2 regions of the Paraburkholderia sp. MM5482-R2 genome follow, and region 2 is predicted to be linked to the other one. Evidence: riboswitches for the same ligand, from Rfam matches in the RefSeq annotation. Region 2 holds a riboswitch; the other holds the start of a gene.
What was found. Region 2 has a riboswitch for thiamine pyrophosphate ahead of thiC (phosphomethylpyrimidine synthase ThiC). Riboswitches for the same ligand answer to the same signal wherever they lie in the genome.
Positions count from the first base shown of each region.

Region 1 (10,207 bases), 940 kb from region 2:
GGACGCGCAAATGCTGGAAGTAACGGGAACCGGGGCCGATTAGGGGGCCAGTTCGACGCCCCAAAAAAACGTTTGATTATAGGGCAAAAACTGACACCCCCGGCCTGGCCGGAAAGGGGGAGACGACGCTAGAGGAGCGTCAATGTCGCGCTGACGCAACCATGCTGGAGGCGCCAGAAGAGAGAAGTGTATCGACGCCGTAGGCCTGCGCGAGACTGGCGAGCCCAGCCGGCAGATTGACGATTTCGAACTTGCCGCCGCGCGCCGCCGCGGCCCGCACCCACGCGAGCAGGACGGCGAGCGCCGACGAATCGAATTGCGTGAGCGGCGCGCAATCGACGCCGCCCGCACCCGCCGCGATGCGTTGCAGACCCGCTGCGAGCGCGGCCTTCGCGCTCTCGTGGGTCAGCGTCGTGCCGCTGTCGAAGCGGTTCGCCACCGGGTTCAGCACGTCGCTCACGACTGCTTGCCCGCGGCGAGTTGCTGATTGCGCTGCGTGAGGAACTGGATCAGTCCGTCCACGCCCTTCTGCTGGATCTGCTCGTTGAACTGCTGCTGATACGCCTGGATCAGCCACGCGCCGAGCACGTTGATGTCATACACGCGCCAGCCCTGCGCCGTCTTGTACAGGCGGTAGTCGAGTTCGATCGGCTGGCCGTTGTTCATCACGACCGAGCGCACCACCGTGTCGGTGTCGTCCGGATTCATGCGGAACGGCTTGTACTGGATCTGCTGGTCGCGCACCTGCGCGAGCGCGCCCGCGTACGTGCGGATCAGCAGCATCTTGAACTGCTCGACCACCTGGTTCTGCTGTTCGGGCGTCGCGGTGCGCCAGTTACGGCCCATCGCGAGCTGGGTGGTGCGGCGGAAATCGGTGTACGGCAGGATCTTTTCGTTGACGAGCGCCGTGATGTGCGTGATGTCGCCCTGCTGGATCGACTTGTCGCCCCGAATCGCGTCCATCACCTGCTGGGTGACGGTCTTGATCAGCGCGTCGGGCGAGCTGGTGTCGACGGTTTGCGCCGATGCGCCCGCGCTGATGAACGAAAACAACGCGGCAAACAACGGAATCAGGAAGAATTTTTTCATATCGAGCTTTGCCTCAAAAATAATGCAACAGTTTGAATCGACCTTATCACGCGAGTTCGACGGCAATCCATGCGCAAACTGCGAGAGTCGTATCGATCTGTTACGGCTGCACGTTCAATGCAATCTTAAGGACGGGAAGTTGAAGCGCGTGGGCGGCACCAACTGACCGGCCGGAACTTGCGTCTCCGGGCCGCCTTTCAGGTCGAGAGGCGGTGTTTCGGCGCCCGACGCGGCCTCCGGTGCCGACGCGCCTTGCGGCGTGCCCACGGCCGCGCCGGATGCGGGAGCCGGCTTGGCCGGCACACCTGCCGCGCCCGTCTCGCCTTCGTCGTACTTCGGCAGCGGCGCTTCCTCGTCGTAGCTCGGCAGTTCCTGCGGCCGCCGGCGGTTATCCGACAACAGATACTGCCGGCGCTGCAGATACGCGTTACGCACGAACGAGTATTTGTCGAGTGCCGCGCCTTCCAGCAGGTTGCTCGCTCCGAGCAGGTTCGCGCGCGTGTTGACGATGTTCAGGCCATACAGCGCCCAGCTCAGGCCCGGCGGGTCGACGTAGCTGATCGGGTTCACGTAGTAGTTGCCGAGCGAGCCGACCGCATCGCGCACCGTGCTCGGCCCGAACAGCGGCAGCACCAGATAGGGGCCCGCCGGCACGCCGTAGTGGCCGAGCGTCAGACCGAGGTCGTTGTCGTGCTTCGGGAGCTTCGCGAGCGTCGCGACGTCGAACAGGCCGCCGACGCCGAACAACGTGTTGATCACGATCCGCATGATGTCGGACACGCCGTCGGCGATGCGCAGCTGCAGCAGGTTGTTCGCCGCAATATAGACGTCGCCGATGTTCGAGAAAAAGTTCGTCACGCTGTCGCGAACCGGCTGCGGCGTGACCCAAACGTAGCCCTGCGCAACCGGCTTCAGCGCGTACTGGTCGATCTTGTCGTTGACGGTGAAGATCGTACGGTTCAGCCCTTCGAACGGGTCGCCCTTGGTAGGCGTCTGCACGGTCGTGCAACCGGCGAGCAGCGCAGCCGCCACGGCGACCTTGCCGAACTGTAGGACGCGCGCGCCGCTGCGCGCGGTCTGCAGTGTCGTCTGCATCTAGTTCTCCTTGTTGGCCTTACTGGCCGGCAGCGCCGGAGGCCGGCGCGCCCGGCGCCGGTGCAGGGGCGGATGCGGCGGGCTTCGCCGCGCCGGAATCCGCGGCCTTGCTATACAGGAACTGGCCGATCAGGTTTTCCAGCACGATCGCCGATTGCGTCATCGAGATCGTATCGCCGGCCTTCAGCATTTCCGAGTCGCCCCCCGGCTCGAGCCCGATGTACTGCTCGCCGAGCAGACCCGAGGTCAGGATCTTCGCCGAAGTGTCCCTCGGAAACTGATATTGCTTGTCGATATCGATCGTGACGAGCGCCTGGTAGGTGTTGCTGTCGAAGCCGATCGACGCGACCCGGCCGACCGTCACGCCGGCGCTCTTCACCGGCGCGCGTGGCTTCAGCCCGCCGATGTTGTCGAACTTCAGCTTGACCGGGTAGGTTGCCTGGAACGACAACGAGCTCATATTGCCGGCCTTCAGCGCAAGAAACAGCAACGCCACGAAACCCAGCACCACGAACAGGCCGACCCAGAAGTCGAGAACATTCTTTTTCATCGTCATCCCAAAGTGAATCCGCCGCGCCGCCGCCACCTCCCGCCGTGCGCGGCGCACATGCACCGCCGGCAGCCGGCATGCTGTGCGGTCTTAGCTGAACATTAGCGCGGTCAGCAGGAAATCGAGCCCGAGCACCGCGAGCGACGCGTACACGACCGTGCGGGTCGTCGCGCGCGACACGCCTTCCGGCGTCGGCTTCGCCTCGTAGCCCTGAAACAGCGCGACGAAGGTCACCGCGAGGCCGAACACCACACTCTTGACGACCCCGGCGCCGACATCGCGCCACACGTCGACGCCGCTTTGCATCTGCGACCAGAACGCGCCGGCATCGACGCCGATCAGCAGCACGCCCACCACGTAACCGCCCAGAACGCCGACCGCGCTGAAGATCGCGGCGAGGATCGGCATCGACACGATGCCGGCCCACAGGCGCGGCGCGATCACGACCTTGACCGGATCGACGGCCATCATTTCCATCGCGGTGAGCTGCTCGCCCGCCTTCATCAGGCCGATTTCGGCGGTCAGCGACGTGCCCGCGCGCCCGGCGAACAGCAGCGCGGTCACGACCGGCCCGAGCTCGCGCACGAGCGACAGCGCGACCAGCAACCCGAGCGCCTGCTCGGAGCCGTAACGGTTCAGCGTGTAATAGCCTTGCAGCCCGAGCACGAAGCCGACGAACAGCCCCGACACCGCGATGATCACGAGCGAATAATTACCGACGAAGTGGATCTGCTTCGTGACAAGACGCGGGCGGCGCAGCAGCGGGAAAAATTCGAGCACGAGCCGCAGGAAGAAGCGCGTCGCGTAGCCGGCGGTGCCGAGCCCGGTGATGACCGAGCGACCGATCGTACTGATCATGACTGGCCTCCGCCGATGCCGAAGTCCGCCGCGAGCGGCGTCTGCGCCGGATAGTGGAATCTGAACGGGCCGTCCGGCGCGCCGTCGATGAACTGCCGCACGGTCGGATCGGTCGACGCGCGCAGTTCGTCGGGCGTGCCCTCGGCAAGCACACCGCCGTTGGACAGGAAGTACACGTAGTCGGCGATCGCGAATGATTCCGGCACGTCGTGCGTGACGAGAATCGACGTGGCGCCGAGCGCCCGGTTCAGCGTGCGGATCAGGTTCGCGGTGATGCCGAGCGAGATTGGGTCGAGACCGGCGAACGGCTCGTCGTACATCATCAGTTCGGGGTCGAGCGCGATTGCGCGCGCGAGCGCCACGCGCCGCGCCATGCCGCCGGAAATCTCGGACGGCAGCAGGTCGCGCGCGCCGCGCAGACCGACCGCGTTGAGCTTCATCAGCACGAGGTCGCGCAGCAGTTCTTCGGGGAGATCGGTATGCTCGCGAAGCGAGAAGGCGACGTTTTCGAACACCGACATGTCGGTGAACAGCGCGCCGAACTGGAACAGCATGCCCATCTTGCGGCGCAGCGCGTAAAGGCCTTCGCGCGTCTGCTCGCCGATGTCCTCGCCATGGAACAGCACCTGGCCGCGCTGGGCGCGCACGAGGCCGCCGATCAGCCGCAGCACCGTGGTCTTGCCGCAACCCGAGCCGCCCATGACCGCGACGACCTGACCGCGACGAAAGCGCAGATTCAGATTCGACAGGACGAGCCGGTCGCCGTAACCGAAGTCGACGTCGCGCAGCTCGAGTAAGGTCTCGGGATAGGAAGGCACCAAACTGACAATCCTTTTACAGGGAAGGCCGAATTATAGGGCCATCGTGCAAAAGCTGCCGTGAGGTGCCCCGTTCCTTGACTATGCCTGACGATTATTGCGTAAACGTGTGCTGCAGTGCAGAAACGGCGGCGGCAGGGTCGGCCGCTTCCGTCACCGCGCGCACCACGGCCGCGCAGCCGACGCCGGTCGCGAGCACGTCCGGCAGCACCTGCAGATCGATCCCGCCGATCGCGACGAGCGGCACCACGCCGTCGAGCAGCCGCACATAGCGTGCGAGGCGGCGCAAGCCCTGCGGCGCGGTCGGCATGACCTTGGTCGTGGTCGGGAACACGGCGCCCAATGCAATGTAGCTCGGTCGGAAATGCAGCGCCTTCAGCATCTCGTAGAAGCCATGAGTGGACAGGCCCAGGCGGATGCCCGCGTCAGCCAGCGCGGACAGATCCGCGGTATGCACGTCTTCCTGGCCGAGGTGCACGCCGTACGCGCCCGCCTCGAGCGCCGCCTGCCAGTGATCGTTGATGAACACCTGCGCGTCGTGCGCGCGGCCGGCCGCCACGCAGCGCGCGATTTCGCGCTTCAGCTCGTCGGCGGGTTCGGCCGACTTGCGGCGCAACTGCACCGTCTTCACGCCGAAGCCGACCACCCGTTCGACCCAGTCCGCGGTCGGCAACACCGGATACAGGCCGAGCCTTGCCGGGCAGCGCGGGAACGCCTTGGCGGGTGCCGCCGGCAGGTCGGTAAGGCGCGGAAAGCGAGCGAGGTCGGCCGGGAAAGCATCGTCGGCGCGGGTCTCGTCGCCATCGCGCCACGCGAGCGCGAGCACCAGCGCGTCGTGCGGATCGAAACCGCAGTCGAGGAACGCGGCAAGCGCGGGAATCCAGTCTTCCGCCAGATGGCCTTCGAGGCCGTACTTCTCGCCGCCCAGATGCAGCGTCGCGCGGTTTTCCGCGGCGACGATCACGCCCGCACCCCGCGTCAGCCAGCGCGCGATCTGCTCGCCGTGCTGCTGTGCGTCGGCGATCACGATCAGGTCGCCACCGTTCGGTTCGTCGGGTGCGATCAGGCAGATGCGCCACGGCGCGTGCGTCGGCGGCCAGTCGCCGAGACGTGCGCGGATGCGCTCGGCGGCTTCGATGAGTTCGTCGGCCGTCGGCCAGAACAGATCGCGGTCCTTCAGCGTCAACGACTGAGTCATGCGGCACCTCCATCCTGATGCCAGAACGGCATGCCGATCACCGGCGTGCTCGCGTGCGCGCTCTCGCGCTCGGCCATCGGGCCCGCGAGATACGCTTGCCGACCCGCCTCGACGCCCAGCGCGAACGCGCGCGCCATCGCGTCGGGGTGCGTCGCCTGCGACACGGCCGTGTTCAGCAGCACGCCGTCGAAGCCCCACTCCATCACCTGGGCCGCATGCGACGGCACGCCGAGCCCGGCGTCGACGATCAGCGGCACGTCCGGCAGCCGCTCGCGCAACACGCGCAGCCCGTATGGATTGATCACGCCCTTGCCGGTGCCGATCGGCGCGCCCCACGGCATCAGCGCCTCGCAGCCGGCGTCGAGCAGACGGCGGCCGATCACCAGATCTTCGGTGCAGTACGGCAGCACCTTGAAGCCATCCTTGACGAGCCGCGCGGCGGCTTCGATCAGGCCGACCGGGTCGGGCTGCAGTGTGTAGTCGTCGCCGATCAGTTCGAGCTTGATCCACTCGGTCTCGAAGATTTCGCGCGCCATGTGCGCGGTCGTCACCGCTTCACCGACGCTCAGGCAACCCGCCGTGTTCGGCAAGAGCGGCACGCCATGGCGCTTGAGCAGATCGAAGAAGCCGGCTTCGGCGTGGCCCTCGTTCATCTGACGGCGCAGCGCGACCGTCACCATGCCGGGGCGCGCGGCGTCGATCGAATCGGACAGCGATTGCAGCGACGGATAGCGCGATGTGCCGAGCAGCACGCGGCTTGCAAAAGTTTGACCGTATAGCGTCAGCGCGTCGGCGGTCTCGTGAGAAGTCATTTGCATCATCCTGGTTTGCCCTCGCGGCTAGAACCGACCGCGTTGCGGCAATGGGTTTTCGGCGACGGTTGTTGCGTTCGGTAAGCGACAGGCTGGCGCGGTCGCGCTCAGCCGCCCGCGACCGGCTGCACGACGTCGAGCCGGTCGCCCGTTTGCAACGCGCGCGCCGCATGCTGCGCACGCGCGACGAAATCGCCGTTGAGCGCGACCGCGAACGGCGGACGCGCGCCAAAGGCGGCGAGCGCATCGGCGACAGTCGCGCCCTCGGGCAGCGACAACGGCTTCTGATTGATGTGAATGTCCATGGTGTTCGAATACGGTTCAATCGATGGCGCAAGCGGCATCGCGCGCGGCACGTTGGCCGCTACGCTCGGGCCGGCTCGCGCGCGAAATGCTGCTGGAACAGCTCGCTCCAGCGTGAGTCGCGCCGCCATCCGGCGAATGCGTCGGCATCACCGACGCGGCCGTCGAGCAGCGCGCTCGCGAAGCGCACGGCTTCGTCGGCGACTTCGGGCGCGATCATGTAGCCGTGCCGGTACAGGCCGTTCACGCGCAGCGTGCGCGCGCCGTCCCACAGCAGCGCGGGACGATGATCGGGCAAGGTCGGCCGGCACTGCGAATTCAGCTCGAGAATGCGCGCCTCGCCGAAGCCCGGGTGCACCGAAAACGCCGCGCTCAGCAACTCGAGCGCCGAACGCACGCTGACGGGCGACATGTCCTCGCCCTCCACCTCGGTCGCGCCGATCACGTAGAGGCCGTTCTGCTTCGGCGCGATATACAGCGGGTAACGCGGATGCAGTAGCCGCACCGGGCGCGTCAGCTGCAGGTGAGGCGCATGCACGCGCGCAACTTCGCCGCGGATGCCGCGCAGCGTCGGCAGCACCGGCTTCGCGCCGAGCCCGCGGCAATCGATGGTGATGCCGGCCTCGGGCAGCGCCGCGTCGTCGATCGGCGTGTTCCAGTGCGTGTCGACGCCGCGCTCGGCAAGCCCGGCCGCGAGCGCGGACAGCACCTGGCGGTTGTCGAGCTGGCCTTCTCGCGGCAGCAGCCAGCCTTGGCTGAAGCGGCCGGCCAACGCGGGTTCGGCGGCGCCGAGCTGCGCGCCCGCCAACGCGACGAAGCCGCCGTCGAGCAACTCGGCCGGCGCGTTCGCACGCACGCGCCGCTCGAATAGCGGCGCCTCGGTGCGATCCGCGTGATGCCAGACGACGAGCGTGCCGTTGCGCTGGAAAAACACCGGCTCCGGCAGTTCGGCAAGCACGCGCGGCCAGCTTTCGAGCGAACTCGCGCCAAGCCGCGTGATCAGCGGCTCGGCGCTCGCGGCCTCTGCCAGCGGCGCGAGCATCGCGGCGGCGACCCACGCGGCAGCCTGCGAACCGGTGGCATCGCCGCGCTCGTAGAGCGCCACGCGATGCCCGTCGCCAGCGAGGCGCCACGCGACCAGGCGGCCGCACAGGCCGCCGCCGAGCACGGCGAAATCGGGTCGGGCGGGACGGTTCATCGCGCGCGCTCCGTTCGACTGCGGTGGGCAAAACCAAAACGGCACGGCTCGCCCGAGGCGGCGTGACGAAGGGAAAAATGCATGTCTGAAGAATAGGCGGTCATCGAGTCCTTTCCGTACGGCCAAAAACGCACGTACCCAGGACGAAACCGGCGGGTGAAGCCGGCCGGTCACGACGTGCACATGTGAGCTGCGCTCGCCGCCCGGCGGGGAATGGAAGACGGTTGCTTCCGGAAACTTCCCGCGCCGGTATTACCCGGATCGGGTGCAAAGGGTCTCTCTCAGCCTCGCCGCCCCGGCATGAAAGTCATGCCGCCTGTGGGCGAAGCACCCCTGTTTCGTCGCAGGTCATTAGACCATAAAAGGCGCGGCGCCCGCAAACCAGCGCTCCATGGTGGCCACCCCAATTTTGATCTGGCACCGTCTATCGAGATGCCGGTGCGAAGCGGCCCGGCGCTCTGGCACAATGCCGTGACCGGTGCCGCAAAAACGCGGCGCGCGCGACGCTCGTGGCCGCATGCGTGGCGGCGGCACCGCAGCGGATGCCGGCCCCGAAAATTAATTTTCGCTTAAGGGCGTCACGCCAGAATCGGGCGCCCGTCCGGACTCGCGTTCATCGAGCGTGATGGCGCGATGCCCGGCCAGGTATCGCAGACCCGCGGCAGCCACGCCCTCGCAAAGGCGCCTGCTGTTCGCGGGATCGCCCGACATGGGTCAACCAGATCGGACCCGTACGCCGGAATGGCACTTCGGGTCAGCACTTCATCAGGATGCTCATGACACCACATACTTCCGCCAGCCCCGCGCTGCCGCCCGACGAAAAGGTCTCCGCGTGGACCCTGATCAAGCCCTACTGGGTTTCCGAGGAACGAGGCATCGCGTGGGGGCTGCTCGTCACGATCATCGTGATGAACCTGCTCGTCGTCTGGATCAACGTGCGCCTGAATAGCTGGAGCAGGGACTTCTACAACGCGCTGCAGGCGAAGAACGTCCACGACTTCCCGCACCTGCTGATGATCTTTACCGGACTCGCGTTCGGTTTCATCATCCTCGCCGTGTATGGACGCTATCTGCGCCAGATGCTCGGCTTCCGCTGGCGCCAGTGGCTGACCACCCGCTACCTGAACGAGTGGCTCGACGACAGCGCGTTCTACCGCATCGAGCGCGACCGTCTCGCCGACAACCCCGACCAGCGGATCAGCGACGACCTGCAGTCGTTCGCGACCACCACGCTGTCGCTAACGCTCGATCTGCTGTCGACCGTCGTCACGCTCGTGTCGTTCATCACGATCCTGTGGTCGCTCGCGGGCGCGTTGAGCATCTCGCTCGGCGGCATGCCGCTGCAGATCCCCGGCTACATGGTGTGGGCCGCGGCGCTGTATGCGGTGGGCGGCTCGCTCGTCACGCAGAAGGTCGGCCATCCGCTCGTGTCGATCAACTATCAGGCGCAGAAAGTCGAGGCCGATTTCCGTTTCGGCTTGATCCGGCTGCGTGAGAACGCCGAGCAGATCGCGTTCTACAACGGCATGGAAACCGAGAAGACGAACGCGCGCACGCTGTTCGGCCGCATCCGCGACAACTGGTGGCAGGTGATGAAGTACACGAAGCGCCTGACCTTCGTGCTGAGCTTCTACGGCCAGATCGCGATCATTTTCCCGATCGTCGTCGCCTCGCCGCGCTACTTCGCGGGCGCGTTCACGTTCGGCGTGCTGATGCAGATTTCGAGCGCGTTCGGCACGGTCAGCGATTCGTTCTCGTGGTTCATCAACAGTTATACGAGCCTCGTCGAATGGCGCGCGACCGTGAACCGGTTGCGCGAATTCAAGCGCGTCGTGCATTCGCCGCGTCTGAAGGAATCGGTGTCGCCGGCCACGGAACATGGCGGCATCAATCTGCATTTCGTCGACAGCAACACGCTTACCACCGACAGCCTCCAGCTCGCCCTGCCCAATGGCAACCCACTGTCGCGCATCCGCGATATCGCGATCCGGCCGGGCTCGCGCTGGCTCGTGCGCGGTCCGTCGGGCGCCGGCAAGAGCACGCTGATGCGCGCGCTCGCGGGCCTGTGGCCGTTCGGCGACGGCTCGATCGACGCACCGGTCAACGCGCGCATGATGTTCATCCCGCAGATCAGCTACATGCCGATCGGCACGCTGAAGGCGGCGCTCGCGTATCCGTCGGCGGCGGACACCTATGGCGACGACGAATGCCGCGACGCGCTCATCACCTGCCATCTGTCGGAATACGCGGACCGTCTGCAGGAAACGGCGCACTGGACTCGCGTGC
Region 1 is NZ_JBNDLP010000002.1:4,049,896-4,060,102, forward strand. Features, by position in the region: gene OKW37_RS21620 (STAS domain-containing protein) at 140-460, opposite strand; gene OKW37_RS21625 (MlaC/ttg2D family ABC transporter substrate-binding protein) at 457-1,089, opposite strand; gene OKW37_RS21630 (MlaA family lipoprotein) at 1,204-2,184, opposite strand; gene mlaD (outer membrane lipid asymmetry maintenance protein MlaD) at 2,204-2,734, opposite strand; gene mlaE (lipid asymmetry maintenance ABC transporter permease subunit MlaE) at 2,825-3,592, opposite strand; gene OKW37_RS21645 (ABC transporter ATP-binding protein) at 3,589-4,413, opposite strand; gene thiE (thiamine phosphate synthase) at 4,505-5,608, opposite strand; gene OKW37_RS21655 (thiazole synthase) at 5,605-6,420, opposite strand; gene thiS (sulfur carrier protein ThiS) at 6,528-6,725, opposite strand; gene OKW37_RS21665 (FAD-dependent oxidoreductase) at 6,785-7,921, opposite strand; TPP riboswitch at 8,143-8,266, opposite strand; gene OKW37_RS21670 (ABC transporter ATP-binding protein/permease) at 8,698-10,207, shown strand, end outside.
Region 1: it holds a riboswitch for thiamine pyrophosphate, as region 2 does, so the genes downstream of both, OKW37_RS21665 (FAD-dependent oxidoreductase) here and thiC (phosphomethylpyrimidine synthase ThiC) in region 2, are expected to answer to the same signal.

Region 2 (10,207 bases):
ATCCGCCGCCCTCGGCAGTCCGGACCGTGGTCCGAAAAAAATCGTTTGCTGTCCTGTATGAATCGTTAGACGCGTCATCGGACGCAACGCTCACTTGCCGACCTGGTTACCGATGACACCGCCTACCGCCGCGCCGCCCAACGTCGACAAGCCGTTGCCGCCGATTGCCGCGCCAGCGGCGCCGCCGACACCCGCGCCGATCGCGGTATCGCGTGTGCGTGGGGACATGTCGCCGCATGCCGCGAGACCCGCGACAAGTGAAAGGGCGGCTGCGACCGTACCAAGACGAGTACCGAGATGACGGATCGATTTCATGATGCTGACTCCGCTCGTTGTTGGAAACAGATGTTTCCTTCTCCCAGCACGCAACGTGCCTGCTCGATGCGGTGGAATAAAAAAGCCCGCCATGCCGGCGGGCTTCGATACTGCAGTGCTGGTTCGCGCGAATCGCGCAACCCGCTTATTGCCGCTGATAAATCTCCGCGCCTTGCTTCATGAACTCGATCGACTTTACTTCCATGCCTTTCTTCAGCGCTTCGTCGTCGGTGACGCCTTGTTGCGCCGCGAACTCGCGTACGTCCTGGGTGATCTTCATCGAGCAGAAGTGCGGGCCGCACATCGAGCAGAAATGCGCGACCTTGGCCGAATCCTTCGGCAGCGTTTCGTCGTGGAATTCGCGCGCCTTGTCCGGGTCGAGACCGAGATTGAACTGGTCTTCCCAGCGGAATTCGAAGCGCGCCTTCGACAGCGCGTTGTCGCGCACCTGCGCGCCCGGATGACCCTTCGCGAGATCGGCGGCATGCGCGGCGAGCTTGTACGTGATGATGCCGGTCTTCACGTCGTCCTTGTTCGGCAGACCGAGGTGTTCCTTCGGCGTCACGTAGCACAGCATCGCGGTGCCGAACCAGCCGATCATCGCGGCGCCAATGCCCGACGTGATGTGGTCGTAGCCCGGCGCGATGTCGGTGGTCAGCGGCCCGAGCGTGTAGAACGGCGCCTCGTCGCACCAGTCGAGCTGCAGGTCCATGTTTTCCTTGATCAGCTGCATCGGCACATGGCCCGGACCTTCGATCATCACCTGCACGTCGTGCTTCCACGCGATCTGCGTGAGTTCGCCGAGCGTCTTCAGCTCGCCCAGTTGCGCTTCGTCGTTCGCGTCGTAGATCGAGCCGGGACGCAGGCCGTCGCCGAGCGAGAAGGCCACGTCGTAGGCCTTCATGATTTCGCAGATCTCTTCGAAATGCTCGTACAGGAAGCTTTCCTTGTGATGCGCGAGACACCACTTCGCCATGATCGAGCCGCCGCGCGACACGATGCCGGTCATCCGGTTCGCCGTGAGCGGCACATATTGCAGACGCACGCCCGCGTGGATCGTGAAGTAGTCGACGCCTTGCTCGGCCTGCTCGATCAGCGTGTCGCGGAAGATTTCCCAGGTGAGGTCTTCAGCCTTGCCGTTGACCTTTTCGAGCGCCTGATAGATCGGCACCGTGCCGATCGGCACCGGGCTGTTGCGGATGATCCATTCGCGCGTTTCATGAATGTGCTTGCCGGTCGACAGATCCATCACCGTGTCGCCGCCCCAGCGGATCGCCCACGTCATCTTGTCGACTTCCTCGCCGATCGACGATGTCACCGCCGAGTTGCCGATGTTCGCATTGACCTTCACGAGGAAGTTGCGGCCGATGATCATCGGCTCGCTTTCCGGGTGATTGATGTTGTTCGGGATGATCGCGCGGCCGCGCGCGATTTCCTCGCGCACGAATTCCGCGGTGATTTCGGTGAGGCCGTTCGGACCGAACGCGCTCGCGCCGAATGCCTGGCCGGGGTGCTGACGGCCCATCATCGCGGCGAGCTTCGCGCCGTTCGGGCCGCTCGTCTTCAGGGTCTCGAGGTACTCGGCACGGCGCTGGTTTTCGCGAATCGCGATGTATTCCATTTCCGGCGTGATGAGGCCTTGCTTCGCGTAGTGCATCTGCGTCACGTTCCTGCCGGCGATCGCGCGGCGCGGCGTACGATGCAGTCCCGGAAAACGCAGCTGCGCGGTGGCCGGATCGGCGGCGCGCTCGCGGCTGAAGCTGCTCGACAGACCGGTCAGCGGCTCGGTGTCTCCGCGCTCCTCGATCCACGCCTCGCGCAGTGCGGGCAGACCCGCGCGGATGTCGATCTCCGCGTCCGGGTCGGAGTAGGGGCCCGACGTGTCGTACACGTAGATCGGCGGATTCTTTTCGCCGCCGAAGCTGTCGGGCGTGTCGGCCTGCGAGATTTCGCGCATCGGCACGCGGATGTCCGGGCGCGAGCCGGTCACGTAGACCTTGCGCGAATTCGGCAACGGCGCGACGGCGGCCTCGTCCACATGGGCTTCGGCGGAAATAAACTTCGGATTGGCGTTCATGTAAGTCTCCGTACAAAGTGGGGCGGCTAAGCAGGAGACCGAGATGGAAGTAGTCGGAAATCGCGGAGAGGTGAGGCCCTTGAGGCTGGAGCGAAATCCGTACGCTTCCCTGCGCTGGCATTATCCAGATCAGGTTCAAAGGGTATTTCTCACCCACGCAACACGGACCTCCAGCTCCGCGCTACGCAGGACCCCCGCGTTAGCAGCGCACACGATACACCGCCCGCCCGCGGTTTGGCAACCTGTCTGAATGACTCAAAAAAACTGGTCCGGATGAAACCAGACATCTCCTATGCTTGATTCGAGACCGCATCAGACAAGGCAACTTACAGCGAGGGAACGGCCGCCTTACAGTGAAAAATCGTCGGCGGCTTCAGGCTGATACAGGATTTTGTCGAGCTTGAGCACTTTCTGATCGCCGCTGGGTGGCGTGAAGCGGACGCTCTCGCCGCGGCGCGCGCCGAGCAGCGCGAGGCCAGCCGGCGAGAACACGTTCAGGCGCCCTTGCGCGAAATCGGCGTTGGGCGGATAGACGACGGTCCACGTCATCTGTTCGCCGCTCGCTGCGTCGATCAGCGTCGCTTGCGAGTTCATCGTGACGACGTCGGCGGGGATGTCGTGCGAGTCGACGATTACCGCGCGTTCGAGCACATCGTCGAGCATGTGCTGCAACTTGGCGTCGGTGGCCGCGTATTTCTCGAGGCGGGTTACGTCGAGTTCGGTCAGGTAGCAGGTTTTGATCTTCTTCATCATCAGGACTCCGGATAAGGCGGTCATGGATGGCCGCATGCAACGACCCATGGGGTGGTCGGCGGATGAGTGGACGAATGGGAGAGCCCGGTGCCCGGCGACGCGGCCCTGGGTATTGGCGGGCTGCGTCAGCGAGGGCGCCGGGCGGCGTGAAGCGGGACCGTTCGGGACGTCTCGCCGGGGCCGTGCGACGCGACGTCCGCGCGCGCGCGCTCGCCTGCGCGGCATGGGCGCAAGCGGGCGAGAGCACGGAAAGTCGGACGACGCAGAGAAGTCACGGGCAAAACGACCAGGTGTTGGGGAAGCGCGATCGAGGGGTGCCGGGCGACTAAGCGTGAGGCCGCGCGGCAGCAGCGAGACGAAAGTTTGATGTTAGCACGCTGTCTCACGCAGCTCCGTTTGCGACGTCGCGCCCGTCGACTGACCGTTTTTGTGCGGTGCGAGAAGAAAGCGGTGTGGTCCGCATTGCGTTCAAGCCAGTCAGAGGATTGCCGTTAAACAAAGTGCAGCGAAGGCCGCACTCCGGCGAAGCGATTCGCGGGATGGCGCGTGAATGGCGCGAGGCGACTCGCGCCGATTGACAAAGAGGTGCACATGAAAGCGGAAAGCAGGCGGTGGCGAACGTTCGGTCGCACAGTCGCGGTGGTGGCATTGCTCGCCGCGCCGCTGGCGGCGCCGGCGGCATCGACGGTGACGGGCGGCGTGATCCGGTTCGTGGGGATGATCGTTGCACCGCCGATGCAGATCAGCGTGGATACGGCGCCCCCTGGCGTCGCCGTCGGTAGCGCGAGCGTGGCGGGTCAGCGCTTCTCGCGCACGGTGACGTTCAGCGCGCCGCCGGGCGTCGTCAGCGGGGCCGATGTCGCGCTCGAAGTGAACGGCGGCACGCAGTCGCGCGATCTGGTGGCGGCGCGGTTCGTCGATGGCACCGGGCGCGTCGCGACGGCCCGCGACGGCCACTACGCGGTCGATCGCGCGGGCGGCGTGCTGTCGCTGAACGCGAAGCGCACCGATACGGACACGCGCGTGACGGTGGTGGTCAGTTACGACTGAGTCGCGGGCGAGCTTTGGCTGGCTCATCTCATGCCGGAAAAAAATTAAAAGAGGCTTGTCATAACCGGCCGCGCGGTTCGACAAACGTGCAGATTACGATCGGAGCACGTCATGTCGACCGCGCACAATCGCTCGATACTTCAGCGCTTTACGACTTTTTCGACGCCCGCCGTCGGCCTCGCGCTTTTTCTGCTGAGCGGTTCTGGCATCAGTGCGGCCGACGCGGCCGGGCCCCTATGCGCCACGCACAGCCCCGCGCACCGCGTCGCGCTCGTCGAGCTGTACAGCAGCGAGGGCTGCGATAGCTGCCCGCCCGCCGACCGCTGGCTCAGTCAATGGAAAAGCGACGGCGCCGCGCACGGCATCGTGCCGCTCGCGCTGCACGTCGACTACTGGAACAGCCTCGGCTGGACCGACCGCTTTTCCCAGCATCGCTTCACGGAACGTCAGCAAACGCTGACGCGTCTCGCGGGCGCGCACACGCTCTATACGCCGGAAGTGTTCGTTGCGGGCCGCGAGTTGCGCGACTGGTCGCAACGCGGCAGTTTCGAGCGCCGCATCGCCGAGCTCGTCGCCGAACCCGCCCAGGCGAGCGTCGCACTTGCGCTGAGCCCGCGTGCGCCCGGCGCGTTCGATGTCGATGCGCAGTTCAGCACGACGGCAGCCGCCGCCACGGGTGCGTTGAGCGCCTATCTCGCGATCTACGAGAACGCGCTGACGACGCAGGTCGGCGCGGGCGAAAACCGCGGCGCGACGCTGCATCACGAGCGCGTCGTGCGTGCCTGGTTCGGGCCCGTGCCGCTCGTCTCCGGTCACGCGCGGATTCATCAGGACATCGATGTACACGCTGCGAGCGTCGATGCGCAAGCCGATCCGAGCGCCAACGCCGCCGGCCGCTTCGGCGTGGTCGCGTTCGTCGAAAGCGACGCGAGCGGCGACGTGCTACAAGCGACCGACCTTCCCGCGTGCCGTTGATCGACCTCGCGCGCGCCGCATTCACTACCGCTGCTCGAGGAGAGCCCCATGTCCACACCCCACGCCTTGCGCCCCAGCGCACCCGCCGCGCCCGCCGCGCCGAAGCGCGGCGTCATTCATCCGCTGTGGCTGCGCATCACGCATTGGCTGAACGCGCTCGCCGCGATCGTGATGATGCTGTCGGGCTGGCGCATCTACGACGCGTCGCCGATCTTCCCGGCGTTCAGCTTCCCGACCGCGATCACGCTGGGCGGCTGGCTCGGCGGCGCGCTGCAATGGCACTTCGCGGCGATGTGGCTGCTGGTGTTCAACGGCCTCGTGTATGTCGCGCTGAATCTCGCGAGCGGGCGCTTCGTGCGCAAGTACCTGCCGCTGACGCCGCGCGCGGTACTGCGCGATTTCGTCGCCGCGTTGCGCGGGAAGCTGTCGCATGGCGATCTGCGCGTCTACAACGCGGTGCAGAAATTCGCCTACCTGTTCGCGATCGCCGATCTGATCGTGCTCGTGCTATCGGGGCTCGCGATCTGGAAGTCGGTGCAGTTTCCGCTGCTGCGCGAACTGATGGGCGGCTACGACAACGCGCGCATCGTGCACTTCAGCGCGATGTCGCTGCTGGCCGCGTTTCTCGCCGTGCATCTGGCGATGGTCGCGCTCGTGCCGCGCTCGTTGCTCGCGATGTTGCGCGGACGTTGAGCCCGCGGCTACCCATGCGCATGCTCACGCTCATGAAATCGCAACGCGAATTCCAAACGGATACCGAATCATGAACAAGCCGATAGAGAAACCAGCGGACCCATCCACACATCGTGTGAGCCACAAGCTCGACCGCGCATCGATCCTGCTCGATGCGAAGCGCGAACTGGCGATGCCGTCGCGACGCCTGTTCGGCAAGCAGCTCTTGACGCTCGGCGGCCTGTCGATGCTGACCGGCTGCTCGTTGACCGACGACGCTTCCGTGAACCGTTTCCTGACAGCCGTGTCGCGGCTGAACGATCGCGCGCAGGCCGCGCTGTTCGATCCGAAGCAGTTCGCGCCGACCTACACCGAAGCGCAGATCACGCGGCCGTTTCCCTTCAACGCGTACTACGGCATCGACGACGTGCCGCACGTCGACGGCTCAGATTATCAATTGAAGCTGAGCGGCCTCGTGACCGGCCAGCGCGTGTGGACGCTGCCCGAGCTGTACGCGCTGCCTCACGCGGAGCAGATCACGCGACATATCTGCGTCGAAGGCTGGAGCGCGATCGGCCGCTGGGGCGGCACGCCATTCGGCGATTTTCTGCGGCGCGTCGGCGCGGACACGACGGCGAAGTACGTCGGCTTCAAATGCGCGGACGACTACTACGAAAGCATCGACATGCCGACCGCTTTGCATCCGCAAACGCTGCTGACGTTTTCCTACGACGGCGAACGGCTGCCCGCGAAATACGGCTACCCGATGAAGCTGCGCATGCCGACCAAGCTCGGCTACAAGAATCCGAAGCACATCGTCGAACTATTCGTCACCAACACGTATCCCGGCGGCTATTGGGTCGACCAGGGCTACAACTGGTTCGGAGGCTCCTGACGCATGCGGGCGCACGCGCGCTTGCGGCAGCGGCTTCGGAAGCACGCCGGCTCTCGCCGGCTTCGATTCATCCACCACCAAGGAGTCATCCCATGAAGAAGATTGCAGTTACCACGATCGCGTTGTTGATGCTGGCAAGCGGCGGCGCGGCCTTCGCGCAGGCGAGCGGCGCGATGTCGAACGATGAGATGTCGAAGAATGCGATGTCGAAAGATTCGATGTCCAAAGACAGCATGTCGAAGGACGGCATGAAAAAGGACACGATGAAGCACGGCTCGATGAAAAAGGGCGGCGACGCGATGAAACACGAGGCGTCGGGCGCGATGGGCAACTGAGTCGGCGCCGAGGGCGCTTAGCGATCCTGCCGATGCACGGCCGCGCATCGAACGGATCCGACACCGCAAGCCGGGGATGCGTCCCCGGCTTTTCTGTTGCGGGAAACCCAAAAGTTACGATTCTCTCGCGTGGCGTTCTCGGCGCTTACTGCATAATGCGGTGCGCGCCGGGGCTTTGCCAAGCTTGCGGCCGCGCAGCGCGGCCGCGTTGCATCGTGTCGTTTTGACCGACGCGGCCGCCACCGCCGTTTCTGGCGCTTCCGGCGCCGCCCATCGTCTTCCCGTTCCACCGACATGTCCGCCAGCCTCGCCCGTCCGACCGCATCGCCGATGCGGTGCCCGCCATCCCGCCCGAAAGGTATCGACGCAGGCTCGGCGCCTCGCGGGCATCGAGCGCATCGCGCGGGTCGAGTGGCGACGGCGGACTGAAGCATGTCGCTGCAACGTTCAGCTTTTTCTCCGCGCGGCTGGCCGCTGCGTCTGCCGCAGTCGCGCAACGGGCGGATCGCGCTCGCGCTTGCCGTCGTTTATCTGGTGTGGGGCTCGACGTACCTCGGCGTGCACGTCGCACTCGGCTCGTTCCCGCCGCTGCTGATGTCGGGCTTGCGCAACCTGTTCGCCGGCATCGGTCTGTTCGTGTTCGCCGCGCGCCGCAAGCCGATCTGGCCGAGCTTCGCCGAAATCCGCAACGCGGGCCTCGTCGGCACCATGCTGGTGGGTCTGTCGAGCGGCATGCTAGCCTACGGCATGCGCACGGTCGGCACCGGCACCGCGGCCGTGATGGTCGCGACCGTGCCGCTGTTCGCGACCGTGATCGCGGCCGTCGCCGGACGCAAGATCGGCCGCGGCGAATGGTTCGCGGTCGGGCTGGGGCTCGCCGGCATCGTGATTCTGAGTCACGGCGACAGCACGCCGGGCTCGACGGGCGGCAGTCTCGCGATTCTGTGCGGCGCGCTGTTCTGGGCCGGCGGCGCGCATCTGGCCGGACAGCTGAAGCTGCCGTCGGACCTGTTTCTGTCGACCTCGCTGCAGATCGGCCTCGGCGGCGCGATGTCGACGCTGGTCGCATGGGCGTCGGGCGAGCGGATGCTCGAGCTGCATTTTCTGCCTCTCGTCGCGTTCCTGTATCTGATGTTGATTGGGACGATGGCGGCGTACGTCGCCTACGGTTATCTGATTCGCCACACGAGCCCGATCATCGCGAGCAGCTGCATGTACGTGAATCCGGTCGTCGCGGTCGCGCTGGGCGCGCTGCTGCTCGGCGAGCCGGTCACCCGCTCGACCGTAATCGCGACGATCGTGATTCTGATCAGCGTCGGCCTGTCTTTCTGGTTCGATTACCGGAAGAAGCGCAGCGCCTGATAGCGGCGCGGTTCTCGTCGAACCGCGCGCCCGCTGTCAAAGCCTTGCCGCCAGCTCCGCGCCCTCGCGGATCGCCGTGCCGTTTCATCGCGTTCTGAAAACGCGTCGCGTCGAGTGCCAGCCAGCACGCAATCATTCACGAAAAAAAAGCCCGCAGCGGCATCCCGCGACGGGCTTTGCAAATCCTGCTGCCATGTGCCGGCTTATTTCGCCTTATCCGCCTCGTTCGTGATGGCGTGGCCGCCCTTCGAAATATCTTCGCCAGCGCCCGCCATCGTGTTGCAGCCGGTGACAAGCATGGCAGTTCCTGCGAGCACTAGCAAAGCGATCAGTCGAGTCATGAAACTTCTCCTTGTCGAGAATGCATCGGTTGATGTCGTCCGACCGGGGCCATGCCAGTCGATCAGGTCTCGATCCGGTTTCGAACCGGCCTGTTTGCATGGTAAAAAAAGGGCGGGGGCGGCGCTGTCGGCCGTGCGGCGATTTTGTCGTAGGCGTGCTCCGGTGTTTGCGTCGGCGCACTCCTACAACGGCTTGGAGGCGCTGCGGCGAGCCTCTGTCAGACGGCGCTTTGCGACGAAGTGGGCGGCGTGGCCCGCGACGTCAGCGGCTGGTCGACCGAAGGCGTCGCGGCGCTCGCGCTCGGCATCACGACGTCGATGTCGGTGCCGTTTTGCGCGCCACGGCGGATGTCGAAGCGCCCGCCATGCGCGGCCACGCGCTGACGCATGCCGAGCAGGCCGTGCGTATGTGTGCGCTTCAGGTCGGCCGGCATGATGCCGACGCCGTTGTCCGCGATATGCAGCGCGACCTCGCCGTCGCCGACCCGCAATGCGATTCCGACCTTCGAGGCCCGCGCGTACTTGGCGGCGTTCGTCAGCGATTCCTGCGCGACCCGAAACAGCGCGATTTCGGTCTGCTCGTCGAGCTGGATATCGTCGGCGGGCAGGTGCAGCTCGAGCGTCCAGTTGTTGCGCTGCGCGGCTTCGTCGGCGAGCGTGCGCAGCGCGGTAACGAGCCCGAAATTGGCCAGCACGGTCGGCCGCATGTCCTCGATGATGCGCCGCTTCAACGCGATGCCCTGGTCGAGATTGGCGAGCGCGCGCTGCAGCTTGTCGGCGATGTCCGGCTCGCTGTCCTTCAGCTTGCGGCGCGCCCATGCGACGTCCATCCGGCATGCGGTCAGAATCGCGCCGAGCTCGTCGTGCAACTCGCGCGCGAGCTGGGTCTTTTCGTTTTCGCTGACCGCCTGCAGATGCCAGCCGAGCGCTTCGAGCTGCCGCGTGCGCTCGTTGACGAGCTGGTCGAGTTCCTCCTGCTGCGTGATCAACTGACGCTGCGCGCGCGCCTGTCGGTCGATCTGGATGCCGAGATTGCGAAACAGCAGGATGAACAGCACGATGTTCAGCGCCGACAGACCCGCCGCGCACAGCGTCGACAGCCGCTGGTCGGCGCGGCTCGCGGCCAGCGCGTGCTGAGCGCGGCGCTCCTCGTTGTCGCGCAGCAGCGCGAGCGTACTGTCGATCAACGACGCGTCCGCCGGGTTGACGTCGCTCGCGCTCCCGCATGCGCCGAGATCGAGCGGATGCGGCGCGGCGTGCTGCATCGCGGCGGCGCCCGCGCCGATGCGCGCGTCGATCAGCGCGAGAATCTGCGTGAAGCTCGCGAGTTCCGCGCTGTCCGCGCCGCCGCCGCGATAGAAGCGGTCCAACTGCTGCGTGGTGTCGCGGATGCGCGCGGCGCTCGCGCAGAACGCGTGGGCGGATGCGTCGT
Region 2 is NZ_JBNDLP010000002.1:3,107,880-3,118,086, reverse strand. Features, by position in the region: gene OKW37_RS17145 (glycine zipper 2TM domain-containing protein) at 91-315, opposite strand; gene thiC (phosphomethylpyrimidine synthase ThiC) at 461-2,392, opposite strand; TPP riboswitch at 2,481-2,598, opposite strand; gene OKW37_RS17135 (GreA/GreB family elongation factor) at 2,741-3,142, opposite strand; gene OKW37_RS17130 (hypothetical protein) at 3,737-4,195, shown strand; gene OKW37_RS17125 (DUF1223 domain-containing protein) at 4,307-5,170, shown strand; gene OKW37_RS17120 (cytochrome b/b6 domain-containing protein) at 5,219-5,863, shown strand; gene OKW37_RS17115 (molybdopterin-dependent oxidoreductase) at 5,934-6,737, shown strand; gene OKW37_RS17110 (pentapeptide MXKDX repeat protein) at 6,830-7,072, shown strand; gene OKW37_RS17105 (EamA family transporter) at 7,505-8,434, shown strand; gene OKW37_RS17100 (entericidin A/B family lipoprotein) at 8,638-8,775, opposite strand; gene OKW37_RS17095 (sensor histidine kinase) at 8,994-10,207, opposite strand, start outside.